3 regions of the Aurantimonas sp. E1-2-R+4 genome follow, and region 2 is predicted to be linked to each of the others. Evidence: predicted binding sites of a transcription regulator. Region 2 holds the regulator's gene; each other region holds the start of a gene.

Region 1 (7,832 bases), on a different contig from region 2:
CGAATCCGCACCGGCGGCGCTTCACCTCTGCTCAGCCGGGCGATAAGCTACACGGATTACAGCCGCGCTATTCTCGCCGGGGGCCCGCCGCTCCGACCCGTGTGCCCGACCTGCCGCAATCCTCGAGGAGTGCCATTGCAGACCGCCGACCGCGAGGCCCCGCCCCATGCACCGTTCCTGCCGCTCGACGGAGTCGACGTCTGGCTGACCTTCCTGCCCGACGTTGCGCCGGCATTGCACGCGCCCTATCGCGCGCTTCTCGACGCGGGCGAACGCCAGCGCTATGAGCGCTACCGCGTCGATGGGGCGCGCGAAGAGTTCCTGGTCGGCAAGGCGCTCCTCCGCGCCACCTTGTCGCGCTACCGGCCCGTCCCGCCCGATGCCTGGCGCTTTACGGCGAACCGCTACGGCCGGCCGGACATTTCCGGTGGCGACGACGGACTTACCTTCAATCTTTCGCACACCCGCGGCCTCGCGGCGCTCGCCGTCGCCCGGCATTGCGATCTCGGCGTCGATGTCGAGACGGTCGGCCGCGACAGTGCCGTCCGGGATCTTGCCGGCCGCTACTTTTCGCCCGCAGAGGCGACCTACGTGCGCGCCGCCGACGGCCCGGACCTGCGCGAGCGCTTCTTCGCCTTCTGGACGCTCAAGGAAGCCTATATCAAGGCGCGCGGCATGGGGCTGGCACTGCCGCTCGACGGCTTCTCCTTCGATCTGGAAGGCGAAACGCCGACGATCGGATTCGCGCCGAGCTGCCCGGACGATCCCGCCCGCTGGACCTTTCTCAGGCGGCGGGTTTCCGCCGAGCACAGGCTGGCGCTCGCGGTCTCGCCACGGGATCGCCTGCCGCCGATCCGCTTTCTCAGAACGGTGCCGCTGACCGACCTGATCGAAGAGCTCGAACCCGTCGTTATGCCGCTGGATGCGATGGCGATGAGTAACGCGGATGCGGGCGGGCCAGCCTCGTGAAACTCTTCGCCGTTGGCGATCTGCATCTCGGCCATCCGACCAACCGCGAGGCGATCCACACGATCAAGGCACGACCGGACGACTGGTTGATTCTGGCCGGCGACGTTGGCGAGACCGAACGCCATCTGGATCTGGCGTTCGACGCCCTGCAGCCGAAATTCAAACAGCTCGTCTGGGTGCCGGGCAATCACGAACTCTGGTCGATCGCCTCGCGAGGAACCGCGCTCCGCGGCGAAGCCCGCTACCAGCGCTTCGTCGCTCTCTGCCGCGAGCGCGGTGTGCTGACGCCCGAAGACCCCTATCCGGTCGCCGAAATCGACGGCACGCTTGTACGGATCGTGCCGATGTTCCTGCTCTACGATTATTCGTTCCGGCCGGACTATGTGCCGCTGGACGCCGCCGTCGCCTGGGCGCGGGAAGCCGGTATCCGCTGCGCCGACGAGCAGCTTCTGTCGCCGGCACCCTTCGACAGCCGGAGCGCGTGGTGCGCGGCGCGCTGCGACCTCACCGAACAGCGGCTGGAAGCGCTCGACGACGGGCTGCCGACCGTGCTGATCAATCACTGGCCATTGCGCGAGGAGCTGGCCCGCCTGCCGCGCATTCCGCGCTTTTCGCTCTGGTGCGGCACGCGGCGAACCGAAAACTGGCACACACGCTTTGCCGCCCGCGCGGTGATCTCCGGCCACATCCACATCCGCTCCAGCCGGATGATCGACGGCGTCGTCTTCGAAGAGGTCTCGCTCGGCTATCCGAAGCAATGGCACGGCCGCATCGAACCGGACGAGGCGGTGCGAAGGATCAGTTTTCCAGGGCGGACTATTTAGCAGAAAGACGTTCGCCGGTTTGACCAACCGGCGCCATTCCATGCGTCGCCATACATCGTTCGGCAGACCATCTTTGAGCGCAATGATGTAAACCGGGCGAAAGAAACCCTCATGACAACCACCACCCTTTCGGAACCACTCGGCACGAGTGAACGGCGTGTAGCCGGCCCCGCCGTTTTGACCGCCTCCGGCCTCGTGCTGCTGGGGGCCCTCGTGCTCGCCTTCGGCTATGGTCCGGGCATCGCAGCCCTGTTCGTGGTCGGCGGTGCTTTCGGCCTCGTCCTCTACCATGCTGCCTTCGGCTTCACCTCGGCCTGGCGCAATCTCATTCGCGATGGCCGTGGCCGTGGCCTTCGCGCCCAGATGGTGATGCTTGCCGTTGCCGTCGCGCTGTTCTTTCCGGCCCTGGCAGCTGGCAGCCTGTTCGGTCAACCGGTCGCCGGCTTCGTGTCGCCGATCGGCGTGTCTGTGCTCGTCGGCGCTTTCATCTTCGGCATCGGCATGCAGCTGGGCGGCGGCTGCGCCTCCGGTACGCTTTACACTGCCGGCGGCGGCAATGCCCGAATGCTGATCACCCTGTTCTTTTTCATCGTCGGCTCGGTGCTGGCGACAGTCCATTTCGACTGGTGGACGGCATTGCCGGCCTTTGCACCCGTCTCGATCGTGACGGTCTTCGGCGCACCGGTCGCGATCGTCCTGTCCTTCGCCTTGTTCGCCGCGATCGCCCTCGTCACGGTTCTGGTGGAAAGGCGCCGTCACGGCACCCTGGAGCGCGCCGAACACAGTCCGCATACCGGCTTGTCGCGCTTCGCCCGTGGCCCCTGGCCCCTGATAGCCGGCGCGGTTCTGCTCGCCCTTCTCAATTTCGTCACCTTGGCGCTGGCCGGCCGGCCCTGGGGCATCACCTCGGCATTCGCCCTTTGGGGAGCGAAGGGCGCGCAGCTCTTCGGTATCGATCCGACGGCCTGGGCCTATTGGCAGCAGCCCGGCAATGCCACCGCGCTGTCTTCCAGCGTCTTCTCCGACGTCACTTCGGTGATGAATTTCGGCATCATTCTCGGCGCCCTGCTAGCCTCCGCGCTCGCCGGGCGCTTGGCGCCGAACTTCGCCATTCCGCGCCGTTCGGTCCTGGCCGCGGTGATCGGCGGGCTGCTACTGGGCTACGGCGCCCGGATCGCCTTCGGCTGCAACATCGGGGCCTATTTCGGCGGCATCGCCTCGGGCAGCCTGCACGGTTGGCTCTGGCTTGCCGCCGCCTATCTCGGGTCGATGCTCGGCGTGCGCTTGCGGCGGTTCTTCTTCGTCGACGAGCGCCCCGGCGTGGCCAAGACGGCCTGACGAATCTTAAAGCTCGCGACGACAGGTCCCACGATTGAGCCCATCCCCTCCACCGGCTTCCTGAAGCGCCACGGCATCATGCCGCGGCGTTTTCGTAGTCGGCGACAAGGAAAATAATCACGCAGACGACTCCGCTTGACTCTCCCATCACCCTCTGGAATCTATAGGAACATATCACGAACAAAACCTCTTATCCAGAGGCTAGACGGCCGCAAACCCTTGCGGCCGAAGGAGATCCTATGGCTGTCAGCGATGCTTGGCCGGCCCGGCTGGCGGACATCCCCTCGGCGCGGACGCGGTCCGCGGCGAATGACGCGACGGCGGCCGGTTCTAGGAATTCGGCCCTTGCCCGGTTACGCGAACAGATCGCCCGAATCGAGGGCCAGCCGGTCGCCCGCCTGGAGCCAGCGGACGAAACGGCGACGGCGAAGGCCACCAAGCCGGCACGCCGCAGCGCGCTCAAACTGCATTCCCTCGGCTGCGCGACGGCCGACGCGGCGCTCGGCGGCGGCTTTCCGGCCGCCGGCCTGACCGAAATCCATCTCGACGAAACCCGCGACGGCGGAACGCTGGCCGGCTTTGCGCTTGCCCTGGCCATCCGCTTCGGCGCCCGGCCGGACAAGCCGCTTTTGTGGATCGGCGACAGCCTGGCCTTTTCGGAAGCCGGCCTGCCCTATTGGCCCGGCCTTGCCGGCTTCGGCCTCGATCCGAGCGCACTTTGCATAGTGCGAACCCGCCGGCTGGAAGACGCGGCCTGGGCCGGCGAGGAGGCCGCCGCCTCGTCGGCGCTGACGATGGCAATCCTGGAAGTGCGCGGCAATCCGGCGCGGCTCGGCCTCGACGGCACGCGGCGACTGCATTTTCGCGCGCGTGAGGCCGGCCTGCCGTTCCTGCTCTTGCGCCAGAGCGCCCGCGCCGAGGCGACGGCGGCGCCGCTCAGGCTGCGCGTGCGGCCATCGCCGGCGGCTTTCGTTCCCGACCTCGCCAATCATCAAAAGCTCATCGGCCATCCGGTGTTCGCCGTCACGGTCGAAAAATCCCGCGATGGCCGGCCGCGGCATTTCAGTCTGGAGTGGAACCCCCATGAGCGACGTTTCGACCCGCTTCGCCCAGAGCGTGCAACCGCGCTTCCTCGCCCTCTCGCTGCCGCGCCTGTCGACCGACCGGATCCGGCGCGAGACGCTGGGTCGCTCGTGGCGCTCCAGCGCGCGTCGTGAGGATAGCGCGCATTTACCCTCGGTTCCGGGCAAAACCGGGATCGATCGGGGCCGGCTCGATACCGTCCTGCGGCCGCCGAACCGCGCGCGCTACGAGACACGCGGCCTCGCCGAAGTCACCTCGGAAGGGGCGGCCGGCGACACGCCGATGGCGCCGCTGGCGCTGTACGAGACGGTCGCCAACGCCAACCGGATCGCTGCTGTCTGCGAGCGGGCGGAGGCCGGCGGGGTATCCCCGGGGGTCGGACTGGCCGAAGCGCGGGCGCGGTTTCCCGGCCTAGCGATCATCCTCGCCGATCCGCCGGCCGACGCGCGGTTGCTGACAGCCCTTGCCGACTGGTGCGACCGCTACACGCCCCTCGTCGCCCTCGACCCGCCGCATGGCCTTTTCCTCGACATTTCCGGCTGCGCCCATCTGTTCGGCGGCGAAAAAGCGCTGATGGACAACCTCCTCGCCCGCCTGTTCCAGCAAGGGTTCGCGGCGTCGGCCGCGATTGCCAGCCATGCCGGCACGGCGCTTGCCCTGGTCGGCCCCGGCGCCACCAGCATTATTGCGGCGGGCGCGGAACAGGCTGCGATCGCACCGCTGCCCGTCGCCGCGCTGCGGCTCGATGCGACGCTGACCGCCATGCTGCGGCGGCTCGGTCTCAAAACGGTCGGGTCGCTGTTGTCGCTGCCGCGCGCTGGATTGGCCCGGCGCTTCGGCGAGGATCTTTTGACCCGCCTCGATGAAGCGGCTGGCCGGGTCTTTCGGCCGATCAGACCCCGCCGGCCGATCCCCGAGCTTGCCGCCGAGCGCCGGCTGTTCGAGCCGATCAGCCGGATCGAGGATGTCGAGCGCGTCCTTTTCCTCCTCGCCGAACGGTTGCGGGACGATCTGGCGCGCCGCGGCGTCGGCGCCCGGCGGCTCGAACTGTCGCTGTTTCGCGTCGACGGACAGGTCAACCGGCTCGCCGTCGGCGCCTCGCGGCCGGTACGCGAGCCGGGCCATGTGCAACGCCTGTTTCGCGAGCGCATGAAGGGCCTCGGCGAAGAGTTCGACGCCGGCTACGGCTACGATCTCGTCAAGCTGGCGGTGTTCGAAGCCGCGCCGATGCCGGACGTGCAGACGGATCTGTCCGGCGCCGACGCGGCCGTCGACGCTTTCGGCGGCCTCATCGACCGGCTCGGCGCCCGCCTGGGCGAGGCCAGCGTCCTGCGGATCGAAGCCGCCGACAGCCACTGGCCGGAGCGGGCCGAGTGCTGGCGACCGGTGGGCGCCGGCAATGTCGGCCCCCTCGCGGCCCGGCAGAGCCCTGCGCCAGCTGGCGCGCCCCGGCCGGTCCGTTTGCTCGCCCTGCCGGAGCCCATCGAGGCAAGCTTCGAGGTGCCGGACGGCGCGCCGCTGCAATTTCGCTGGCGCCGGGCGCTGCACATCGTGCGCCGGGCCGAGGGGCCGGAGCGCATCGGCGTCGAATGGTGGCGGGACGCGGGCGAGGCCGCGCGCGACTATTACCGGATCGAGGATGCCGACGGCCGCCGCTTCTGGCTGTTTCGAGCCGGCTGGGCCGACCCGGCGGTCGATCCCGAATGGCAGCGGCCGGCCCCGCGTCCGGCCTGGTATCTGCACGGAATCTTCGCATGACACCCGCGCCGGCCCCGCCCGCATTCGCCGAACTCGGCGTCGCCAGCTGCTTCTCTTTCCTGCGCGGCGCCTCGCAGCCGGAGGAACTGGTCGTCACCGCCTACCGGCTCGGCCTCAGCGGCATCGGCCTTGCCGACCGCAACACCGTCGCCGGGGTGGTGCGCGCCCATCAGGCGGCGCGAGAAGCCGGCCTTGCCTACGCACCCGGCGCCCGGCTGGTCTTTTCCGACGACACTCCCGACATTCTGGCCTATCCGCGCGATCGCGCCGGCTGGGGCCGGCTCTGCCGCTTGCTCAGCCTCGGCAACCTGCGAACCCGCAAGGGCGATTGCGTCCTGCATCTGTCCGACTTGCTCGAATGGGGTGACGGCCTCAATCTCGCTGCCCTGGCTCCGGCGGAACTCGGCCATGACGAGAAAGCCGGAGCGGACCTCGCCGAAGCCCGCCTCGCCCGCGCCCTCCAGGCGCTCGCCTCGGCCTTTCCAGGCGCCGTGCGGCTTGCCGCCGCGCTGGCCCATGACGGGCTCGACCAGCGCCGCTTCGCCCGCGCCGCCCGCCTTGCGGAGCAACGCGGCACGCCGCTGATGGCGACCAACCACGTCTTCCACCATGCGCCGGGTCGAAGGCGGCTGCAGGACGTAATGACCGCGATCCGCGAGCATGTGCCGCTGGCCGAGGCCGGGCGCCTTTTGTCGCGCAACGCCGAACGGCATTTGAAGGCCCCGGACGAGATCGCCCGGCTGTTTCGCGCCTATCCGGGAGCCGTCGAGACCGCCAATGGCTTCTTCGCCGAACTCGATTTCGACCTGAAGAGCCTTCGCTACAAATATCCGGACGAAGCCCTCAAGCTGGCCCGCACCCCGGCGGAAGAACTGCGCTTTCTCGCCCATGACGGCGCCAAATGGCGCTATCCCGAGGGCGTTCCGGCGAGCGTCACCCGGCAGATCGACTATGAGCTTCAGATCATCGGGGAGCTGAAATACGAGCCGTATTTCCTCACCGTCCACCACATCGTCGAATTCGCCCGCTCCCAAGGCATTTTGTGCCAGGGACGCGGCTCGGCGGCCAATTCGGTGGTGTGCTTCTGCATCGGCATCACCGAGGTCTCGCCAGAACGCGCCGGATTGTTGTTCGAACGGTTCATCTCGTCGGATCGGCGCGAGCCGCCCGACATCGACATCGACTTCGAGCACGAGCGCCGCGAGGAGGTGATTCAGTACATCTACGATCATTACGGCCGGGACAACGCCGCCATCGCCGCCACTGTCATCACCTATCGCGCCCGTTCGGCCGCCCGCGAGGTCGGTAAGGCCTTCGGCCTGTCGGAAGACGCGGTCTCGGCGCTGTCCGGATCGGTCTGGGGCTACCATTCCTCCGATCTCGGGGAGCGCGAAGCCGCGGCGGCCGGTTTGACGGCCGAGGATCCGACCACGACGAATGTCCTCCACTTCGCCACCGAGCTCGCCGGCTTTCCCCGGCATCTGTCCCAGCATGTCGGCGGCTTCGTCATCACCAGGGGCCGCATCGACGAAGTCGTGCCGATCCTCAACACCGGCATGGACGGGCGCACCATCGTCGAATGGGACAAGGACGATCTCGACGCACTCGGCATCCTGAAGATCGACATTCTCGCCCTCGGCATGCTGTCGTGCCTGCGCCGCGGCTTCGATCTGCTTGAAAGCCATTACGGCGTGACGCTCAGCCTCGCCGATCTGTCGTTGGCGGCGGACGACGCGCCGACCTACCGGATGGCCCAGCGGGCCGACACGCTCGGCGTCTTCCAGATCGAAAGCCGGGCGCAGATGTCGATGCTGCCGAAGCTCAGGCCCGAATGCTTCTACGATCTCGTCATCGAGGTGG
Region 2 (7,832 bases):
ACGATCATCAAGTGGATGACGATAAGAATGGTTTCCATTGGACTTTCGCAGCGCGTCGATTTTAGGAATTGCGCGCCTTCTACAGAAGCGCGGCCGGCTTTCCAACCGGTTTCGGTGTTTCACCGCCATTTTGATCAGGAAACGACGACGGCCTCGCATATCGCGATAAAGTCGGACGCCTTCAAGCTCGCGCCGCCGACAAGCGCCCCATCGACATTGTCGACAGCCAGAAGCTCGGCCGCGTTCGCAGGTTTGACAGATCCACCGTAAAGGATTCGCACAGCCGAGGCGACAGCTTCGCCAAAGCGATCCGACAGGGTCTTGCGAATGAAATCGTGAACCTGTTTCACGTCGGCGACCGTCGGCGTGCGTCCGGTTCCGATCGCCCAGACAGGCTCGTAGGCGACGACCGCGGTCTCGCCGGTCAATCCGTCCGGTAGAGAGCCGGCCAGTTGCGCCCCGAGGACCTCCAGCGTCTGGTCGGCCTCGCGTTCCGCCTCGGTCTCGCCCACGCAGATCACCGCGACCAGCCCCGCCTTCATGGCCGCTTCCGCTTTTGCGCGAACCAGCGCGTCCGATTCGCCGTGATCGGCGCGGCGTTCCGAATGACCGACGATGACGTAACGCGCCCCGATATCCTTCAGCATCGCGGCGGAGATGTCGCCGGTGTGGGCACCGCTTTCCGCCGGATGGCAGTCCTGCCCTCCGACCGCGACATTCTCACCCAGGACCCCGCGACTGGCGGACAGGATCGTCGCCGGCGGACAGATCAGCAGGTCGCGGCGGTCGGCGAGCCCGTGGCCGGCAGCGTCCGCGATGCTCTTCAGTTCCGTCAATGCCGACAACTGCCCGTTCATCTTCCAGTTACCCGCGATCAGTGGCCGTGGCTTCATGTCGACATTTACTCCCTGGAGCGGTGCGCGGAGGGCGCGGACCTGATGGCGCATACCTATCATCGTCGGTCGGCAATATGCGAGGGAGCCGAGAAATCAATCGTCCAGCCTGCTTGCGCCCGCCCCGCGCTGTTTCCTATTAAGGCCTGAGAACGATGGATGCCCTGCTTCGCTTCGCCGTCGCGAAGGTCGAGCGGGCGAAGGGAGACGACGATGCTCAATACACTGCGAGGCAGCATTTCCGGGTGGACCGCGAAAATCCTCCTTGCCCTGCTCGTCGTCAGCTTCGCCGCCTGGGGGATTGGCGACGTATTTCGCGGCGATACGGCGACGACGGTGCTGACAGCTGGCAAGACCGAGGTTTCGCTGGAGGATTACGCTCTGGCCTACAACCGAGCCCAAGCCCGTCTGACCCAGCAGATCGGCCGCCGTCCGACCGCGGAAGAGTCCCAATTGTTCGGCATCGACCAAGGCGTCCTCAGCCAGCTCGTCGCCGGCGCCATGCTCGACGAACAGGGTCGTCGCATCGGCCTTGGCCTGTCGGAGGAGCGTCTGGCGCGTCTGATCGCGGACGACCCCTCGTTTCAGGACGCCTCGGGAAATTTCTCGCGCAATGCGTTTCAGGCGGTCCTTTCCAACGCCCGTATCCGGGAGCGCGACTATATCCGCAGCCAGGAAGACGCCGCCATTCGCAGCCAGATCGTCGAGGCGATTTCGCAGGGCGGCAATACGCCCGTAACGTTCGAAACGGCGCTGGGCCTCTACAATGGCGAGCGCCGGACGGTCGATTATATCAGCATGTCCCCCTCGACGGTGCCACCGGTCGCCGATGCGTCGGACGACGTGCTGACGGCCTATTTCGAGGAGAACAAGGCGAAATACGCCGCGCCCGAATATCGCTCCCTCGCGTACGCCACGCTGACGCCGGAAGTGCTGAGTGATCCGGCGACGATCACCGACGAGCAGGTGAAGGCGGACTACGAGCAGAGCAAGGAGCGCTATACCACACCGGAGCGGCGCCAGGTCCAGCAGATCGTCTTCGCCGACAAGGCTGCCGCCGACACAGCCAAGGCCAAGCTGGACGGCGGTGCCAGCTTCGAAGAGGTCGCCAAGCAGGCCGGACGGACCGTCGAAGACACCGACCTCGGCTTGGTATCCAAATCTGAAATTCCCGACGCGAAGATCTCCGACGCGGCGTTTTCCCTGGGCGAAGGGGCGATATCAGACGTTGTGGCCGGCGCCTTCGGCCCGGCGATCCTGCGCGTTTCAAAAATCCAGCCGGTGGGTGTGAGTCCGCTCGACGAGGTCTCGGACGAGATTCGCAAGGCTCTGGCGCTCGTCGCGGCGAACGACACCGCCGCAAGCGCCTACAATGCCTTCGAGGATACGCGCGCCGGTGGCGCCAGCTTCGCCGAGGCGGCCAAGGCCGCGGGCATTGCGGCCGAAACCGTTCCGGCGGTCGACAGCCAGGGCAACGGTCCCGACGGCGCGCCGGTAGCGGAGCTTCCGGCGGCGAAGGAGCTTCTGGCCGGCGCCTTCGAGACCGAGCCGGGATTCGACAATGTGCCGATCAACTTCGAATCGAACAGCTATGTCTTCTACGACGTCGTCAGTATCGACCCGGCGCGCGACCGCACATTCGACGAGGCACGCGACCGCGTGCTCGCCGACTGGAAAAACGATGAGACCCAGCGACTCTTGAGCGAGCGAGCCAATATTTTGAAGGCCGAACTCGAGAGCGGCAAGAGCATGGACGAGGTGGCGACGGAAGCGGGCCTTAGCAAGCAGACGGCGGCGTCGATCACGCGGCAGTCCGGCGCGGCCGTTCTGGGTCAGGTCGGCGTCGCCGCGGCGTTCTCCGGCGGCGATGGAACGATCGCCACGGCGCGCGGCCGCGAGTCCGGCTCACAGGTCGTCCTGAAGGTTACCGAAATCGCTTCTCCCGCCGATCCGGCCGCGAACGTCGCGGCGGAGGAGCGCCAGCAGTTGAAGGGTATCTTCGAAAACGATCTCCTGCAGAGCTACGTGACACTCCTGCAAAACGACACGCCGCTCAGCGTCAGTCCGGCCGCCATCGAAAACGCCAAGGCGATCGTCCGGTGAGCCAAAGTCTGAAACCCTTCATCGCCAAGGTCGCGGATGGTCAGTCCCTGACGCGATCCGAGGCGGAGGCCGCCTTCGCGGTGATGATGTCCGGCGAAGCGACGCCCTCGCAGATCGGCGGCTTCCTGATGGCGCTCCGCGTGCGCGGCGAGACCGTCGACGAGATGGCGGGTGCCGTCTCGGTCATGCGCGCTAACATGTCGCGGGTCGCGGCGCCGCCGGACGCCATCGACATCGTCGGCACGGGCGGTGATCACGCCGGCACGCTGAACGTTTCGACATGCTCGGCCTTCGTCCTCGCCGGGTGCGGTCTCGTCGTCGCCAAGCACGGCAACCGGGCTCTGTCCTCGAAATCTGGGGCGGCGGACGTGCTGGCCGCGCTCGGGGTCGACGTCGACCTGAAGCCGGATGCGATCTCGCGGGTGCTCGCCGATGCCGGCCTCTGCTTCATGTTCGCTCCGACGCATCACGCCGCGATGCGCTTCGTCGGTCCCAGCCGGGTCGAGCTCGGCACCCGGACGATCTTCAACCTGCTCGGGCCGATGTCGAACCCGGCGGGCGTGAAGAAGCTGCTGGTCGGAGTGTTCTCGCCGCAATGGCTGCTGCCGCTGGCGGAGACGCTGCGCGAATTGGGCACCGAATCCGCCTGGGTCGTGCATGGTGACGGGCTCGACGAAATGACCGTTTCGGGGACGACTGCGGTCGCGGTGCTCGAGGGGAACGAAATTCGCACCTTCAGCGTCGAGCCGGAGGACGCCGGGTTGCGGCGTTCGCCCCTTGCCGGAATCAAGGGCGGCGATGCGGCGGCAAACGCCGCGGCGCTGACCGCAGTGCTCGGCGGCGCGAAAAACGCCTACCGCGACATCGTCTTGCTCAATAGTGCCGGCGCCCTGATGATGGCCGGCAAGGCTGAGGATATTCGCGGCGGCGTCGCAATGGCAGCCGATGCGATCGACAGCGGCCTGGCGCGTGCCGCCCTGGAGCGCCTGGCGGCAGCAACGCGCAAGTTCGGCGAGGCGTCCGCATGAGCGATATCCTGCAGCGGATCGAAGCCTACAAGCGCGAGGAGATCACCGCTGCCAAACAGCGCGTGCCGCTCGCCGATCTCGAAGCCTCGATCGATCCCTCGGATGCCCCGCGCGGCTTTACGAAAGCGATCCGGGCAAAGCACGCGGCGGGTGGCCTGGCACTCATTGCCGAGATGAAGAAGGCCAGTCCCTCGAAGGGCGTGATCCGCGAGGATTTCGATCCGCCTGCTCTCGCTGCGGCGTATGAGCGCGGGGGCGCGACATGCCTCAGCGTCCTCACCGATACGCCCTCGTTTCAGGGTGCGCCCGCCTATCTGACGGCGGCTCGTGCGGCGACCGCGCTGCCGGCGCTGCGCAAGGATTTCCTGTTCGACACCTATCAGGTGGCCGAAGCGCGCGCCTGGGGCGCGGACGCGATTCTGATCATCATGGCCGCCGTCGATGATGCACTGGCCCGCGATCTCGAAGCCGCTGCCGAACACTACGGCCTCGACATCCTGGTCGAGATCCATGACGAAGCCGAAGCCGAGCGTGCGCTGAAGCTCCGCACGCCGCTGATCGGCATCAACAATCGCAATCTGCGGACCTTCGAGACCAGCTTGGCCACGGCCGAGCGGCTGGCGGCCTTGGTACCGGACGACCGGATTCTCATCGGCGAGAGCGGCATTTTCACCCATGCCGACTGCCTGCGCCTCGCCGATCGGGGGATCCGCACCGTTCTCGTCGGGGAAAGCCTGATGCGCCAGTCTGATGTGGAGGCGGCGACGCGCGTGCTGCTTGGCGCCACCCGCCAACCGGGGGCCTCGTCATGAGCGACACCAAGCAATCCGGGCTCACCCATCTCGACGCCGCCGGCGCTGCCTCAATGGTCGATGTCGGCGACAAGGCCGACAGCGTTCGGGTCGCAGAAGCCGAGGGTTTCGTCGCCATGCAGCCGGCGACGCTGGACCTGATTCTTGCCGGCGAAGCCAAGAAGGGCGACGTGATCGGGATTGCGCGGATCGCCGGAATTATGGCGGCCAAGCGCACGCACGAGCTGATTCCGCTTTGCCATCCGCTGATGCTTGAGAAGATTGGCGTCGAGATAACGCCGGATGCGACCCTGCCTGGTCTGCGCGTCACGGCGCTGGCCAAGGTCAGCGGCAAGACGGGCGTGGAAATGGAGGCGCTCACGGCGGTCTCTGTGGCCTGTCTGACGATTTACGACATGGCCAAGGCCGTGGACCGCTCGATGCGCGTGTCCGGCATCCGGCTGCTGTCGAAGTCCGGCGGCCGTTCCGGCGACTTCACGGCGGCCGCGTCGTGAGTCTGCTTCCCGTCGAGGAAGCCTATCGACGATTGGTGGGGAGCGCGGTGCCGCTCACCCGCACCGAACAGTTGCCGTTGCTTCAAGCAGCTGGACGCGTTCTTGCCGAGGACGTCCTGGCCCGCCGCACCCAGCCGTCCTTCGATGCCTCGGCCATGGATGGCTACGCCGTCCGCGCTGAGGATGCGCAGTCGCCGTTCGAGGTCCTGCGGGTCGTCGGCGAATCCGCCGCCGGGCGCGCCTTCGACGGTCAGGTGGGACGCGGAGAAGCGGCGCGAATCTTCACCGGGGCGCCGGTGCCGCAAGGTGCTGATGCGATCCTGATCCAGGAAGACGCCCGCGTTGAAGACGACGGCACCGTGCGGCCGACGGTTTCGCTTGAACCCGGCCAATTCATCCGGGCAGCCGGTATCGATTTCGCTGCGGGCGAGACGTTGTTGACCCGCGGCGCCCTGCTCACGCCCGGCGCCATCGCGCTTGCGGCGAGCTGCGGCTACCCCGCGCTGACGGTGCTGGCGCGGCCGAAGGTGGCCATCCTCGCAACCGGCGACGAACTCGTGCTGCCCGGCGAGCCGCTCGGTCCCTCGCAGTTGGTCGCCTCCAACCCGTTCGGCGTCGCGGCGATGGTGGTAGCCGCCGGCGGCGATGCGATCGACTGCGGGATCGCCGGCGACGACGTCGCCACAATAGACGCGCGCCTGAGCGATTCCATCCGGGACCGGGCGGATGTCTTCGTCACGATCGGCGGGGCGTCGGTTGGCGATCACGATCTGGTCGGCAAGGTGTTCGCCAACCGCGGCGTCGGACTCGACTTCTGGAAGGTCGCGATGCGCCCCGGCAAGCCATTGATGGCGGGGCGGCTCGGCGATCTGACGATCGTCGGACTGCCGGGCAATCCGGCCTCCTCCATGGTCGCGGCGAGGTTGTTCCTGGTTCCATTGGTGCGCCGGTTGGCAGGCCTTCCCGATCGCCAGCTCTACCGGCATGGGCTGCTCGGTGCGCCGATGCCTGAAAATGGCCTGCGGACCGACTTCGTCCGGTCGCGGCTGGAGGTTCGAGAAGACGGCGTCATCCGGGTCATTCCGCTGCCCCTCCAGGATTCCTCCCTCCTGTCCACCTACGCGCAGGCCGACGCGCTGCTCGTGCGGGCTCCTTCGGCGGCTCCGGCCAGTGCGGGCGAGGCTTGCCGCTACGTTGTGCTCGACGAATGGAAGGGTCTTGCGGAACACAACTAGAACAGATAGGTTTGTTCAGGTTTTGTTTTAGGGAGTCGCCTCGATGCTGACACGCAAGCAGCACGACCTTTTGTCGTTCATTCACGAACGGCTGAGGGATAGCGGGGTGCCTCCCTCCTTCGACGAGATGAAGGACGCGCTGGAGCTTCGCTCAAAATCCGGCATTCATCGCCTGATTACCGCGCTTGAGGAGCGGGGCTTCATTCGGCGCCTGCCCAATCGCGCGCGAGCGCTGGAGATCCTCAAGCTGCCCGAAGCGATGCAGAAGGACCGCCCTGCCCCCGTCGGCCACGCCGGGTTTACGCCGAGCGTGATCGAAGGAAGCCGCGACGCGGCACGCAAGACGTCTGAGCCGATTTCCCGACGCGCGACGACGAGACCGCCTGAACCGGCCACAGTCTCGATTCCGGTCATGGGCCGGATCGCGGCGGGCGTTCCCATTTCGGCGATCCAGCACACCACCCATTCCCTCGCCGTGCCGCCGGATATGCTTGGCGGCGGCGAGCATTATGCGCTGGAAGTCAAGGGCGATTCGATGATCGAAGCCGGAATCCTCGACGGCGACACGGTGGTGATTCGCCGCGCCGACACAGCGACGCCCGGGGAGATCGTTGTCGCGCTGGTCGACGAGGAGGAAGCGACGCTGAAGCGGTTTCGCCGGCGCGGCAATACGATTGCGCTGGAGGCTGCCAATCCGGCTTATGAAACGCGGATCTTCGGCTCCGAGCGGGTCAAGGTTCAGGGCCGGCTGGTCGGGCTCATCCGCAAATACTGAAGGCCGGACCGACAGTTGGCAACCGATCCCGCGGAGCCAACTTTTCGACCTGTGCCAGCTGCTGCTTGAGCCGCGAACCAGGCCGCGCCGCGCAGAGCCTTGACGGCGCCGCGAAGGAAGCGCGTGTGGATCGTTCCCGGGTCGGGGCGAGGTTTCGCGGTGTCCGGTTTGAATGGCCGCAGGGTGCCTTTCGATCATGTTCACCGGGTTTTCTTCTTGCCTCCCTTGCACCGGGCCCGTCGCGCAGGTATCTGCGTCCTCGGAGAGGTGGCCGAGTGGTCGAAGGCGCTCCCCTGCTAAGGGAGTATACGGGAGACCGTATCGAGGGTTCGAATCCCTTCCTCTCTGCCACAATCCGCATAAGTCTTTGACGCGGATCGAGTATTTCAGCCATCGCCGTTGGTAGCCGTAGACCCTGGTACAGAAACCTGGTCCAGACGGTTGATCATGCCCCGTTCGTTAAAGCGCGTCACGCGACGCGGCGATGTGTTC
Region 3 (7,832 bases), on a different contig from region 2:
AACCGACCGCCATGGCCGAGCAGGGCGGCACAGGCGCGCACCCAGCGCGGCAAGAAGTCGGCGTCTGTGGCAGTGAGGGCCTCGGCGCGCAACGGGTCGGGCGAGGCGCGGTGGCCGTGCGGATAGAACGGCGGATTGGTGAGAACATGCTGAAACGCACCGTCGCAAAGGCCGGCGGCCTCACGACCGGCACGACCCGCGAGGATGTCCGCCGCGACGACGCGCACGCGATTTTGATGCGCCACGTTCTCCGGCAAGGTCAGTCCCCGTCGTGCAAGGTCGGCCATGGCCGCGCTCTTCTCGACCAGCGTCACCTCGACCCGTTCGGCCCGGCAGGCCGCGGCGAGGCCGACCACCCCTGCCCCGGCGCCGATATCGGCAACACTGCCCGTCGCCGATTCGGGCAGCGTCGCGGCCAGAAGCATCGCGTCGAGACCCGACCGGTAGCCGCCGCACGCCGGCTGCAGCACCACGAACCGGCCACGATAAAACGCGTCGCGGCGAACCTGCGACGGGTCCGTGTCGTCGGCGGTGGATGCCCGATCAGGACAGTTCATGGCCGAGTTCGGCGTCTTTGAGGATTCTGCGGGCTTGGTCGAGGTGATCTGGGTCGACCAGAACGCGGCGCGGCAGCACGCCGATCGACCCATCGAGAATACTCATGTGGACATCGGCGACAAAATGCGGAATGTCCGCGTCATTCAGGAGAGCGTCGACAAAGGATATGAGAACGGCGTCATTGGAACGCATGAGTTCTTGCATGATGTGAACCGCTTCGAAAAAAGGGGCGACCGAAGCCGGGGAAAGGTGGGGCCGCATGCGGGCCGACCGGGATATAGGTGCCCGAATTGCGCCGGTCATAGCAAGGGCTGGGGCGAAACCGACGCACGTTCTCCCGGCGTGGCGGGGTCGAGGCCTTTATATCGGCGGCGCCGACGCCATCTTCGGGATCGATGTTCGGCAACACCCTCGCGGCCCGCGAGGGAAACCAACGGAGTGACATGGTGAGCTTGGCCAGCCCCGTCGGGCGAACTGATACCCGCGGTTCGATCGAACCGATCCTCGCGGTCACGGCGTCCGACATGACCCGCGTCAACGAGTTGATCCTTTCGATGGCCGGCTCGAATGTCGAGCTGATTCCAGAGATCGCCGAGCACCTGATCTCCTCTGGCGGCAAGCGGCTGCGGCCGATGCTGACGATCGCGTCGGCGCTGGCGCATGGCTATGACGGCGACGCGCATGTGAAACTCGCCGCGAGCGTCGAGTTCATGCACACGGCGACGCTGCTCCATGACGATGTCGTCGACGAAAGCGATCTCAGGCGGGGCAAGAAGACCGCCCGTACGATCTGGGGCAATCAGGCCAGCGTTCTCGTCGGCGATTTCCTGCTCGGCCAGGCCTTCAAGATGATGGTCGAGGTCGGCTCGCTCGCCGCGCTCGACATTTTGTCCACGGCGTCGGCTGTCATCGCCGAGGGCGAGGTCTGGCAGCTTTCGGCGGCCAAACACATGACGACGAGCGAGGCCGACTATCTCGCGGTCGTCGACGCCAAGACCGCGGCGCTGTTCTCCGCCGCGGCGGAGGTCGGCCCGGTCGTTGCGGGGGCCGGCATGGCCGAGCGCGAGGCGATGCGCCGCTATGGACGCAACCTCGGCCTCGCCTTCCAGCTGGTCGACGATGTGCTCGACTACGATGGATCCGCCACCGATCTCGGCAAGAACACCGGCGACGATTTTCGCGAAGGCAAGATCACCCTGCCGGTGATTCTCGCCTACCAGGCGGGTGACGAGACGGAGCGGGCCTTTTGGCGCGACGCCATGGAGGGCGGTCGCAACGACGACGAGGCGCTTCGGCAGGCCAAGGGGCTGATTCGCGCGCATGGCGCACTGGAAGCGACGATTGCCCGGGCCCGGCTCTACGGCGAGGCGGCACACGAAGCCGCGACCTCGCTGCCAGCCTCGCCAAGCCGCGAGGCGCTTCTCGGCGTTGTCGCGTTCTGCATCGACCGTGTCAATTGACACGGGCGAGCCGCCATTGCCCACCGCCGTCGCGCGGGCCGCAATCCCGACAATCTCTCGGTGCAACACCGTATTGACCCTGCATTCGCGACCGTCGCGGCTTCACCTCGGTAAGCCGCTGGACTAAGGTCAGCCAGGATTTCGGCAAGAAGTCGCCGCGCTTCATCACCGGTCGGCGTGGCCCGGAAAGAGGATTTTACGTGCAGACATCGCGCTTTCTGACATTGCTGACAGCAACCGCCCTCTTCGCCGCCACGGCGGCTCCCGCCGCGCGAGCCGCCGGCGATGGAGCGACGGCGAAACCGGCCTTGGCCCAGGCCCAGTCGCTTTCGGGCGCCTATCTCGCCGCCAAATCGGCGCAACGCGACGGCGATCTCGAGGCCGCCACCGATTTCTTCGCGCAAGCCCTGTCGATGGACCCGACCTCCGACCTGTTGCAGCAGGACGCAATGTTCGCCTTTATCGCCGACGGGCGCTTCAAGGACGGCGTCGACATGGCCGCGAAGCTGCGCGACGCGCCGGAGGCCAGCAAGGTCGCGCGCATCGCGCTGGGTATCGATGCCCTGAGCAAGGGCAATTTCGATGCCGCCATCACCGAATTCGATCTGCCCAAGCCGAGCGATCTCGATGCCCTCCTGATCGGCCAGTTGATCGCCTGGTCCGAGCTTGGCGCCGGGCGGACCGACGCGGCATTGTCGCGACTCGACACGCTCACGGGGGCGCCTTGGTTCGCGATCTTCAACGATTACCAGAAGGGCCTCATCGCCGATGTCGCCGGGCGTCCGGACGTTGCCCGCATCGCGCTTCGCAAGGTTGTCGATGACGAGGAATCGGCCCGAACCTCGCCGGACGCCTATCTCGCCGCCGCCGAAGCGCTGGCGCGGCTGGAGACTCGCGCCCGCAACACCGATGCCGCGCTTCAGGCGATCGAGGCCGGGCTGAAACTCGTGCCGACCTATGACCCGCTGCTGCTTCTGAAGGAGCGCGTCGAGAAGGGCGAGACGATCGAGCCCGCCGTTACGGGTGTCCAGGAAGGCGCCGCCGAAACGCTCTACATTCTCGGGCAGGCGATCAATCGCGGCGACGGCCAGCAGGTCGCGCTCCTGTATTTCCAGTTGGCTCGCGCCGTCGCCCCGCGCAATCCGGCGCTGCTGACCGCCCTTGCCGGGATCGCCGAGCGCTCCGAACGGCTGGATCTGGCGATTTCCTATTATCGGGAAATCCCGGAAAACTCGGCCTATCGACGCACCGCCGAACTGCAGATCGGTCTCGATCTTTGGTATGCCGAGCGCAAGGACGAGGCCAAGGCCCATCTGACGCGGGCCGTGCGCGACTATCCGGACGACATCAAGGCCCATACCGCGCTCGCCGACGTGCTTGCCGCCGACAAGGAATTCAAGGGGGCCGCCGACGCCTTGAACAAGGCGATCGCCCTTTCCGAACCCGGAAAGACGGCGAACTGGAACCTCTATTACCAGCGCGGCATCGCCTTTGAACGGACCAAGCAGTGGGACAAGGCCGAGCCCGACTTCAAGACGGCGCTCGAACTTTCGCCGAACCAGCCGCAGGTCCTGAACTATCTCGGCTATTCCTGGGTCGACATGAACGAGAACCTGAAAGAGGGCCTCGACATGATCAAGAAGGCCGTCGAGTTGCGCCCCAATGACGGCTACATCATCGATTCGCTCGGCTGGGCCTATTTCCGCCTCGGCAGTTTCGAGGAGGCGGTCGAGCAACTCGAACGCGCGGTACTGATCACGCCGATGGACCCGACCATCAACGACCATCTCGGCGACGCCTATTGGCGGGTCGGCCGCGCGCGGGAGGCCAGGTTCCAGTGGGAGCGCGCCCTCGTCGGCGAGCCGAAGCCGGAGCAGGCGGCCGCCAAAACCATCCGCGCCAAGCTCGCCCGGGGCCTCGATCCGGCGGACGTGAAAGCGAAGGCACCCGCCGACGGTGCGGCAACGGACGTCGAGCGGGCGGCCCGCAACAGTTCTTCTGGCGGTCCGATCAAGGCGCCCGGCTCCGACACTAAGGCCGATTGAGCCCGGGCGGCGGGTTCTTGCCTCCTCTCGCCATACCGCCGACCCAGCTGCTGGCCCCGGCGAAGATCAACCTGGCCCTGCATGTCGTCGGCCGCCGCGCCGACGGCTACCACTGCCTGGAAAGCCTGGTCGTTTTCGCCGCCGATACCGGCGACAGCATCACGGTCGCGCCATCTCCAGATGCGCTAGATCGACTGGAGGTCGGCGGCCCCTTCGCCGTCGACGTGCCGGTCGGCGCCGACAACATTCTGCTGCGCGCCGCCAGTTTCGCCAGAACATTGCTAGCCGAACGGGATTTGGCGCTGCCGCCGCTCGCGATCCACCTCGACAAGCGACTTCCGGTCGCTGCCGGCATCGGCGGCGGATCGGCGGATGCGGCGGCGCTTCTTCGGATTATCGCGGATCGCGTGCCCGATGCGGCGCGACGCCTTACCCACGAATCGATCGCGCTCGGCGCCGATGTGCCGATGTGCCTCGACGGGCGGGCCGCGCTGGTTACCGGGATCGGCGAAACCGTGTCGCCGCTGGCGGTTCTTCCTCCCCTGCCCCTGCTCATGGTCAACCCGCGCGAGCCGGTGTCGACCGCCGCGGTGTTCGCGAAGCTGCCACGTTGCGACAACCCGGCCTTGCCCCCGTTGCCGCCGGGCGGATTCCCCGATATTGCGGCACTCGCCACATGGCTTTCGCAGACCCGCAACGATCTGGAGCCGACGGCGGTGGACATGGTCCCGACGATCGACGCCGTGCGCGAACGGCTTATTGCCGAAGGTGCCCGCTTCGCCCGCATGTCCGGCTCCGGCGCCACGGTCTTCGGCCTCTTCGAGGACGCGGGACACATGCGACGGGCGCGAAGCCGGATCGAATCGACCTGTCCCGGCTGGTGGGTGTCGGGACCGAACCGATATAAGGATTTGCGCGAGACATGAGCACGGACAAACCCTTCATTCCTCTGTCGATCGCGGTCCTGACCGTGTCCGATACGCGGTCCATCGACGACGACAAGTCCGGCTCCGTTCTCGTCGCCCGGCTTGAAGAGGCCGGTCATCGCCTCGCCGACCGCAAGATCGTCCGCGACGAGATCGAGGAAATCCGCAACGTCGTCACCGCTTGGTGCGAACGCGACGACGTCGACGTCGTCATCACCACCGGCGGCACGGGGTTCACCGGCCGCGACGTCACGCCGGAGGCTCTGGAGCCGCTGTTCGAAAAGCGCATGGACGGCTTTTCCGCCGTCTTCCACCGGATTTCCTACGACAAGATCGGCGTCTCGACGATCCAATCCCGCGCCACTGGCGGAGTCGTCGCCGCCACCTTCGTCTTCGCCCTGCCCGGCTCGCCGGGCGCCTGTCGCGACGGATGGGACCATATTCTCAAGGCGCAGCTCGACTACCGGCACAAGCCATGCAACTTCGTCGAGATCATGCCCCGACTCGACGAACATCTGCGCCGTGGCGGCGGCGGCAACGCCTGAGAGCTATTTTGTCTTGAGCGCTGGCCTGATCTCCACCGCCAGACGCTCGACCGCCACGCCCTTGGCGACCTCCTCCAGATTGAAGGCGAGCCTGGAGAGGCCGATCGCCTGCGGCTTTTGCACAAGGAAGCCCTCGGCGAGCGCGGTGCGAATCTGCCGGAATCGCTGCAGGAAGCTCGGCCGGTCCATCCGCGCTCGGCGAAAACGCGCCGTCGCGATCTTCGCCGTTCCGCGCGCCACATCCTCGCCGTGGTCCGTTACGGCGCCGATCCATCCTGGCATCAGCCGGGCGCCGGGCTCCATCAGCAGCAGCCAATCCCCCTTGGCCGTCTCGATCGCCACGCGGAACTCCTCCTCCGCGACCACCCGGCAGCCGGCGTGATCGGCGACCTTGCGCGCCGCAGGCCCCATTCCCCGATCGACCAGCACGACCTCGCGAACGACGCCCTCGACCGCGCCCGGGATGAGCGTGGCGAGACTCGCCGCAAGCTGTCTGTCGTCCGGTCCGCAGTCCATCAACACGCTGAGCATATCCCCGCTTAGCCGAGCCTGCCCCCAAAAACCAGCGGTGGAACTTTTTTGTTCTTGTATTGTTCTCATTTCCGAATTAGGACTCTATTCATACATCGAACGAGCGAGCCGGAAGGTTCCGACCATGCAGGACATCAAGAGCGCCGATCGCGCGGCTTTCGCCGCCCCTGACGGCATAGATATCGCCAATCACATCGTCGCCGAATCGGGTCTGCGGATCGGCTTCGAGCGGCGGCGCGGGCGTGGCGCGGGGATCAATCCGAGCGGCCGTTACGAGCCCTTCGCGCGCAGCGCCGTCGACGACGGGTGGAACAGTCTCGACGAACTTCCGGCGTTCAAGACCGACGTCCAGGTCGAAAAACCCAAGACGATCATCACCCGCAACAGTTCGCCCGACATCTCGTTCGACCGTTCGGTGAATCCGTATCGGGGTTGCGAGCACGGCTGCGTCTATTGTTTCGCGCGGCCGACCCACGCCTATATGGGGCTCTCCGCCGGGCTGGACTTCGAATCCAGGCTGTTTGCCAAGCCGAATGCCGCCGAGCTTCTGGAAAGAGAGCTTTCCAAGCCAGGCTACGAGGTGAAATCCATCGCCATCGGCACCAATACCGACCCCTATCAGCCGGTCGAGAAGACCTGGCGGATCATGCGCGAAATTCTCGAAGTGCTGGAAGCCGCCAACCATCCCGTCGGGATCGTCACCAAGTCCGCCCTCGTCCTGCGCGACATCGACATTCTCCAACGCATGGCGGCGAAGGGATTGGCGAAGGTCGCCCTGTCGGTGACCACCCTCGACCGGACACTTGCCAGAGCGATGGAGCCGCGCGCGGCGACCCCGGCAAAGCGGCTCGAGGCGGTCAAGACGCTCAGCGAGGCCGGCATTCCGACGATGGTGATGATGGCGCCGATCATTCCCGGCCTGACCGATTCGGAAATCGAACGTGTGCTCGAATCGGCCAGCACGGCCGGCGCACGCGAGGTCGGCTACGTGCTCTTGCGCCTGCCGCTCGAAGTCTCGCCGCTATTCAAGGAATGGCTGCTGCGCCATTACCCCAATCGCTACCGGCACGTCTTGGCGCTGCTGCGTTCGATGCGTGACGGCAAGGACTACGACGCCGAGTGGAACAAGCGGATGCGCGGCACCGGACCCTATGCATTCCAGATTCGGCGACGCTTCGAAATGACGGCCCGGCGGTTGGGTCTCAACGAAACGCGCACCGAACTCAGATGCGACCGGTTCACGCCGCCGAAGGGGGCCGGCGTCCAACTGGCGCTGCTCTGATCCCACCCCGGGGAGACTTTTCCCCGCTCGATCGTCTGGCCGCCAGCCCCTCGCGGTCCGGCGCACTCGCCGGTTCTTCCCCCGGGAGGCGGCGAGACTTGTGGAGAATCGGAGAATGCGCGAGTCTTGCCGCATCATGGCTCGCCGTTCCTCCGATTCTCCGGTTCCTTCCATGCCCGCCGCGCGCCGCAAGGTCGCGAGACGGGCCGGTCCCGACTATGTCCGGGAAGCGGGGTTGATCGCACGCGGCTTGCGGCACATCGCCGGCATCGACGAGGCGGGCCGTGGTCCGCTGGCGGGTCCCGTGGTCGCAGCGGCTGTCGTGCTCGACCTGCGCCGGCTGCCGGACGGCCTCAACGACTCCAAGAAACTGGATGCTGCCAAGCGCGAGTGGCTGTTCGCCGAAATTCTCGCATCGGCCCATGTCGGCATCGCTTCGGCGAGCGCGGCGGAGATCGACCGCTTCAACATCCGCGGCGCGACGC

The links. Region 2 encodes LexA, which represses DNA repair genes until DNA is damaged. Its sites were predicted from a motif close to TGTTCNNNNTGTGTTCNG; they were not measured.
Region 1: a site for LexA is predicted at 3,297-3,314, ahead of VQ045_RS02190 (ImuA family protein). Genes of this name have one in related genera too.
Region 3: a site for LexA is predicted at 6,115-6,132, ahead of VQ045_RS05190 (PA0069 family radical SAM protein). Genes of this name have one in related genera too.

Annotation. Positions count from the first base shown of each region.
Region 1 is NZ_JAZHLK010000003.1:6,649-14,480, forward strand. Features, by position in the region: gene VQ045_RS02175 (4'-phosphopantetheinyl transferase family protein) at 136-969, shown strand; gene VQ045_RS02180 (metallophosphoesterase family protein) at 966-1,793, shown strand; gene VQ045_RS02185 (YeeE/YedE family protein) at 1,905-3,131, shown strand; gene VQ045_RS02190 (ImuA family protein) at 3,371-4,348, shown strand; gene VQ045_RS02195 (DNA polymerase Y family protein) at 4,497-5,972, shown strand; gene VQ045_RS02200 (error-prone DNA polymerase) at 5,969-7,832, shown strand, end outside.
Region 2 is NZ_JAZHLK010000056.1:10-7,841, reverse strand. Features, by position in the region: gene secG (preprotein translocase subunit SecG) at 1-38, opposite strand, end outside; gene tpiA (triose-phosphate isomerase) at 135-893, opposite strand; gene VQ045_RS18570 (peptidyl-prolyl cis-trans isomerase) at 1,107-2,996, shown strand; gene trpD (anthranilate phosphoribosyltransferase) at 2,993-4,024, shown strand; gene trpC (indole-3-glycerol phosphate synthase TrpC) at 4,021-4,836, shown strand; gene moaC (cyclic pyranopterin monophosphate synthase MoaC) at 4,833-5,330, shown strand; gene VQ045_RS18550 (molybdopterin molybdotransferase MoeA) at 5,327-6,565, shown strand; gene lexA (transcriptional repressor LexA) at 6,609-7,340, shown strand; tRNA gene VQ045_RS18540 (tRNA-Ser) at 7,602-7,691, shown strand.
Region 3 is NZ_JAZHLK010000007.1:28,097-35,928, reverse strand. Features, by position in the region: gene VQ045_RS05225 (tRNA1(Val) (adenine(37)-N6)-methyltransferase) at 1-557, opposite strand, end outside; gene VQ045_RS05220 (putative signal transducing protein) at 544-762, opposite strand; gene VQ045_RS05215 (polyprenyl synthetase family protein) at 1,083-2,018, shown strand; gene VQ045_RS05210 (tetratricopeptide repeat protein) at 2,219-4,063, shown strand; gene VQ045_RS05205 (4-(cytidine 5'-diphospho)-2-C-methyl-D-erythritol kinase) at 4,081-4,989, shown strand; gene moaB (molybdenum cofactor biosynthesis protein B) at 4,986-5,534, shown strand; gene VQ045_RS05195 (glycosyl transferase family 2) at 5,538-6,050, opposite strand; gene VQ045_RS05190 (PA0069 family radical SAM protein) at 6,190-7,347, shown strand; gene VQ045_RS05185 (ribonuclease HII) at 7,463-7,832, shown strand, end outside.